Regions from separate parts of the Bradyrhizobium betae genome, predicted to be linked through region 2. Evidence: predicted binding sites of a transcription regulator. Region 2 holds the regulator's gene; the other holds the start of a gene.

The links. Region 2 encodes LexA, which represses DNA repair genes until DNA is damaged. Its sites were predicted from a motif close to TGTTCNNNNTGTGTTCNG; they were not measured.
Region 1: a site for LexA is predicted at 1,650-1,667, ahead of F8237_RS10055 (ribonuclease T2 family protein). Genes of this name have one in related genera too.

Annotation. Positions count from the first base shown of each region.
Region 1 covers NZ_CP044543.1:2,100,235-2,103,439, forward strand. Annotated here, with positions in the region: gene F8237_RS10040 (DUF3617 domain-containing protein) at 81-611, opposite strand; gene F8237_RS10045 (hypothetical protein) at 657-950, opposite strand; gene F8237_RS10050 (hypothetical protein) at 1,132-1,593, shown strand; gene F8237_RS10055 (ribonuclease T2 family protein) at 1,714-2,418, shown strand; gene F8237_RS10060 (23S rRNA (adenine(2030)-N(6))-methyltransferase RlmJ) at 2,614-3,205, shown strand, end outside.
Region 2 covers NZ_CP044543.1:6,549,262-6,552,466, forward strand. Annotated here, with positions in the region: gene F8237_RS31550 (GAF domain-containing protein) at 1-135, opposite strand, end outside; gene F8237_RS36155 (hypothetical protein) at 390-818, opposite strand; gene F8237_RS31560 (hypothetical protein) at 1,008-1,208, opposite strand; gene lexA (transcriptional repressor LexA) at 1,401-2,102, opposite strand; gene F8237_RS31570 (molybdopterin molybdotransferase MoeA) at 2,279-3,205, opposite strand, start outside.

The DNA.
Region 1 (3,205 bases), 2.7 Mb from region 2:
CACGTGCGGAGAGAAACCCCTCACCCGTCTCGCCGCTGCGCGGCGAGCCACCCTCTCCCACAAGGGGAGAGGGGAAGAACCTACTTCGGCAGCAAGTTCTTCAGCTTGTCGATGTCGCGCACGTTCATCTTGAAGCCGCCGGGCATCACGATGTCGCCGGGCTTCTGCTCCGGCTTGCAGGCCCCGAGCCACTTGGCTTCGAGGGTCGTGGTGGTATCGCGCCCCGCGGCGCCGACAGCGCCGCCTTGCGCATGCGACGAGGTCTTCACCGTATAGGCCGAGTTGAAATCGCCCGTGATCTCGGCGTGCGAGGTCGTACTGATGCCGGCGACGCTGCACTCGGAATCGCTGACATAGCCGGTCGCCGTCTTCTTGATCTCCTGCTTGGCGCAGATCTGCTTGGCCATCGGGGAGACGTTGTTGTTCATCTCCTTGTCGACGGTCTCGTCGGTGCAGTGCTGCATGGTCATCTCGGGCACGGGCGAGCCGGCCCTGACCATCTTGATTTCCCAGAGACCGGCCTTGCGCACCGGCAGATCGTCCGCACGAGCTGCGCCTGCCGACAGAACGAAGCAAAGGGCCGAGCCGAGCAAAGCGAGTTTGCGCGTCATGAGGAGATGCTCCCGGCTGAAAGATTGCGGCGCTAAGAAAGCGCTTTAGTAGAGCGTGCGGATCGGCTGCTCGGCGGCGCCGTAGGGCACCCAGCGGCAGGAGAACGAGATGTAACCGCCCTCATAGGCCTGCACCGCCAGGAACTTCACGACCTTGCCGTAGCGCGCGCAGTGATCGACCGCGACCTGACGCGCATCGACCTGGGTCGCCATCGAATAGGCGATGATGCCGCCGGTGTCGTTGCCCTTGAACGGCGGCACCGGAAGGAGATCGGCGCGCGCCGACTGGCTCGCCATAATACCCAAGGCAAGAATGCCCGCGGCCGCAATGATTCGCATTCCCGTTACTCCAATTGGTTGGCGCCAGTTTACGGTGCCGGAGGGGAAGTGAAAAGAACTGAAGCCCTGCCGGCTGCGACGTTATGGTCAACTCTTGGGTAAGTGTTGCCGCGCTGCACTTGACCTGCCCCGGCCTTCGCGGCACCGTCCAACCTTCAAGACCCAGCTGTCCGGATTGCCCATGCGCGCCCCCTCCCTGAAATCGCTCCGCTTTGCCGCCGTGTTCGGCCTCATGTTCGGAGCGCTGTCGCTCGGCGAGGCCAAGGCCGCCAATCCGCTGGAGCTGAACTTCTGGCTGAGCGGGCCGCGCTATGACGGCGCCGTCGCCGATTGCGACAAGGCGCTGCCGACCATCGCCACCCAGTTCTGGGAAAAGGAAAGCTCGTTCTGGAATTCCTCGTTGAAGATCACCGGCTTCGCCGCTGTTCACGAGGTCGCTTTCCGGCCCTGGCAGTCCGACAACATTCCGCGCCGCTATTGCACCGGTGAGGCCATGCTCAATGACGGCAAGGCACGCAAGGTGCATTTCTCGATCATCGAGGACGGCGGCTTTGCCGGCTACGGCAACGGTGTCGAATGGTGCGTGGTCGGTGTCGATCGCAACTGGGCCTACAATCCGGCCTGCCGCGCCGCCAAGCCGTAATTCGACCAGCCCTGATTCGGACCGATCCGGCAGCCGCGCGGACGTCTCTCGAAATTTGTTCTTGAAATGTTCTTATCGCCTGCTAGGCTCGATTGCACAGTCTAGTTGAGGGGCGTCGCCATGTTTCATTCCAGATTGCATTCGTTCTCGCGCCTGATGATCTCGCTGACGCTGGCCCTGCCGCTCGCGGCCGGGCTGGTCGCCCTCGCGAGCGGCGCAAAGGCCCAGGACAAGCGACAGAACGCGCCCGGCGAATTCGATTTCTATGTACTGTCGCTGTCGTGGTCGCCCTCGTTCTGCGAGGAGGCGGCCGAGCGCGGCGGGCGCTCGCAGATGCAGTGCGGCGGACGGCCCTATTCCTTCGTGGTGCACGGGCTATGGCCGCAATATGAGAACGGCTTCCCCGAATATTGCCAGCGGCCCTCGCCGCGGCTGAACCGCAACATCGTCTCCTCGATGCTCGACCTCATGCCGGCGCCCGGTCTGATCTTCAACGAGTGGGACAAGCACGGCACCTGCTCCGGGCTCGACGGCCGCAATTATTTCGAGACGATCCGCAAAGCGCGCGCCGTGGTGAAGATCCCGGCCGAATATCTCGACCTGTCGCAGGCCAAGTCAGTGGCGCCGGCCGCCGTCGAGGAAGCCTTCATCAAGGCCAATCCGGGCCTGAGCAATGCAGCGGTGTCGGTCACCTGCAACCGGACGCGGCTCTCCGAAGTCCGCATTTGCCTCAGCAAGGATCTGCAGTTCCGCGCCTGCGAGGACACCGACCGCCGCGCCTGCCGCCGCGACCAGGTCACGATGCCGCCGATCAGGGGCGGGTAGCCGCAGCTCTCATGCCCCGGATGCAGTGCAATGCGCCGCGAAGCGCGGCGTAGTGCACTGCTGATCCGGGGCCCACCACGAAAGAAGAAGCTGGGTCCCGGCTCTGCGGTGCACCGCCAAGTGGCGCTGCACCGCGTCCGGGACACGCGATCGTACCTCTTTGCTCAGGCCTTCACGTGGCGTAGTGCTCTTCCCATGAACTACCGTCACGCCTTCCACGCCGGCAGCTTTTCCGATGTCATCAAGCACATCGTGCTGGCGCGCATCATCACCTACCTGCAGGACAAGCCGGGGGCGTTCCGCGTCATCGACACCCATGCCGGCGCCGGCCTCTACGATCTCGACAGCGACGAGGCGCGCCGCAGCGGCGAGTGGCTGACGGGCATTGCGCGGCTGATGCAGGCGCGGCTGTCGAACGACGCCATCGCGCTGATCAAGCCCTATCTCGACATCGTTCGCGCCTTCAATCCGAAGGCCGAGCTCAAGTCCTATCCCGGATCGCCGCTGATCGCGCGCGGCCTGATGCGGCCGCAGGACCGCATGGTCGCCTGCGAGATCGAGCCTAAGGCCCGCAAGGCGCTGATCAGCGTGCTGCGCCGCGACGAACAGGCCCGCGTGGTCGATCTCGACGGCTGGGTGGCGCTCCCTGCCTTCGTGCCGCCGAAGGAACGGCGCGGCCTCGTGCTGATCGATCCGCCATTCGAGGCAAAGGACGAATTCGAAAAGCTCGGCGAAGCCTTCTCGGCGGCCTACGCGAAATGGCCGACCGGTATTTATGTCATCTGGT
Region 2 (3,205 bases):
ATATCCGAAGCGCAAATCTTCGCTGGCGGCCTTGAACGCTGACAGCCCCTCGCTGTAGAGGCCGCCGCCGAATTCCAGCCGCGTCCGCGTCCGGTCGGGCACCCAGAGTTCAACGACGCGAATGAAGGTCTTCATCGAACGTGTCCGCCGCCAAGAGCCAAGACACCAGCCAAGACGCCAACCGGGACAGCATCGGCCATTTGCTTGCGGAACGGACGTTCAAAATTCAGGCAGGACCGCGCAAACTTCGTGCGGCGGGGAGGGATGGTGGGCTGGCTTCGCCGCCTCGGGTTTTGGAGACACAAACCATTCTGTGTCGCCGGCCTCGGCCGGCGATGGGAATTTCCATCCTGTGTCCCGACCCGAAGGGAAGGCCGGGGATCGCTGCGTCAGCCGATCGGCAAGCGGGTGATGCTCTGTCGGCCGTCGGCGCTGGACTGCGGCCTGCCCTCGCCAAGGGGCTGTGTCACCGGCAGTTGCAGCACGGTCGCGTGCTGGCCTTCGACGAGCTGTGTCACCAGCACGTATTTGCCGTCGGGGAATTCGATCGCGTCATGATGACGGTCGGGAATGTGCGGATCGATCTTGCCGAACTTGCCGACGCGGGAGTTGACGCTACGCGTCCAGATCCAGCGATTGTCGTAGCGGACGTTGTCGGCGAAGGCGAGCTCCGTTCCCGGCAACAGGCAGACCGCAACGGCCGGATCTGCTGCGGAGGCAAAGCCGCGCGTCGAGGTGCCGCGGAAGGTTGTCGAGACGATCGTCTCGCCGACTTCCGCGGGACGCGATGCGACGGCATGCAGGCTGTAGTCACACATCGGGGGGCTCCTCATGCGAGATAGCGGCCCGCGCCTCTTCTGAGGCACAGGCCTCTATCAGAGTGGAAGCACCAAGCGTCTGCCCGGTTGTAGGCAAATCTGCGGCTCGCCGCCGCAGTCTGCGATCACATTATCTTTTTCCGGATGCACCGGACCAATGCCTGCTTCCGTGCATAAGGGCCGCGCGTGTCAGCGGCCAGCAGGTGCCGACCAGCCGGAATATTGCCAGCCCGGTTGCGAGGGCTGCTCGACCGCGTTGTGGGCATTGCGGATTGGCTGGCTGGCCACCGTCTCCTTGCGGATCGGGTGCTGTGCCTGTGCGGCAAAGGCCTGCGACGCTGATGCTGCGATCAGCGCCGCCGCGATCGTGCTTGAGATGATCTTGCGCATGGCTTCTCCTCGAACCTGAGGCCGCAAAGCAACGTTGCTTCGTGCGGCGTGTCGAGGATGTAGCGCTGGAAGAGGGGCCGGATAATCTGCGCGAAACCAGAAAGACTATCCAGCGGGAGCGGACAATCGTCCGCTCCAATCGTTCAACGCGCGGCCGTCGATCGGCAGTCGCGCGACAGGCTCAGGACTCGCTCAGTACTTGCGATAGAGCCCGATCAGCTTGCCCTGGATCTTCACCCGGTTGGGCGGCAGGATGCGCACTTCATAGGCCGCATTGGCGGGCTCGAGAGCGATCGAGGCGCCGCGGCGGCGGAAGCGCTTGAGCGTCGCTTCCTCGTCGTCGATCAATGCCACGACGATATCGCCGGTGTCGGCGCTCTCGTTGCGCTGGATCAGCGCCATGTCGCCGTCGAGGATGCCAGCCTCGACCATGGAATCGCCGCGCACTTCCAGCGCGTAATGTTCGCCCGAGCCGAGCATGTCAGGCGGTACGCTGATGGTGTGGCTGCGCGTCTGCAAAGCCTCGATCGGCGTGCCGGCTGCAATCCGGCCCATCACGGGCACGGCGACGGGGCGCTCGCCCTCATCCGCGGATGCGCTTGAGGTGGTGCGCACCTTGCCGAGATTGCCCTCGATGACGCTCGGCGTGAAGCCGCGGCGGCTGCCGGCGGCGGCCTGAAGCTCGGGCAGCTTGATCACCTCGATGGCGCGGGCGCGGTTCGGCAGCCGGCGGATGAAGCCGCGCTCCTCGAGCGCGGTGATCAGGCGATGGATGCCTGATTTCGAGCGCAGATCGAGCGCGTCCTTCATCTCGTCGAAGGAGGGCGGCACGCCGCTTTCCTTCAGCCGTTCGCTGATGAATCGCAGAAGCTCGTATTGTTTGCGCGTTAACATCTCGACCAAAATCCCCCGGTTGATGTCGTCCGATTCCGAGACGCTGAATTCAGCAGTAAGTCGCTACATGCTCGAAACAAATCATGAACGGACACTATATGTTCGATACATGTTCCGCAACTGCTTAATTTACCGTGAACGCTGCAAAGTTCGCGGAACGCATGCGAACGAGGCGGTCAGACGGGCAGTCGCAGCACCTCGCAAGGCGTGCCGGATTCGGCCTTCGCCGCGAACGGCGCTCGCACGAGAAGTGCCTGTGCCGCAGCGAGATTCGAAAGCAGCGAGGAATCCTGGTGATTGACGGGAATGGCAGCGAGCGTGCCGTCGTCACGCAACTCGAGGCGTGCGCGCAGATAATCCTCGCGCTGGTCATTGGCGCCGATGTCGCGGCCGAGCACCGCGCGCTCGCGGCGATGATGAATCACCGAACGGCCCGACAGCGCACGAATCAGCGGCACCATGAACAGGAAGCCGCAAACGTAGGATGACACGGGATTGCCGGGCAGGCCGATCACGCGCATCGACCCGAGCCGCCCGTTCATCATCGGCTTGCCCGGCCGCATCGCGATCTTCCAGAACGCCATCGAGACGCCTTCGTCCCGCAGCGCCTGCTGGACCAGATCATGGTCGCCGACCGAGGCACCGCCGGTCGTGATCAGGATATCGGCGCCACTCTCGCGGGCACGCCGGATGCCGGCTGTGGTTGCTGCAAGCGTGTCGGCGGCAATACCGAGGTCGATGGTGTCGGCGCCCTCGCTGCGGGCGAGCGCGTGCAGGGCGTAGCCGTTGGAATAGACGATCTGGCCGGGACCCGGCGTGCTGCCCGGCATCACCAGCTCGTCGCCGGTGGCGAGGATGGCGACCTTCGGACGGCGGCGGACGGGCAAATGCGGGTGATTCATGCCGGCGGCGAGCGCGAGGTCGCGCTCGGTGAGGCGGGCTCCCTGGTGCAACAGCACGTCGCCTTCCGAGAAGTCGACGCCAGCGGGCCGGATGTGACGCCCGATCATGGCTGCTTCCTTGATCGTGACGCGCTTGCCCTCGGCAACCGTATCCTCCTGGATCACGACGGCGTCGGCGCCATCAGGAACGACGCCCCCGGT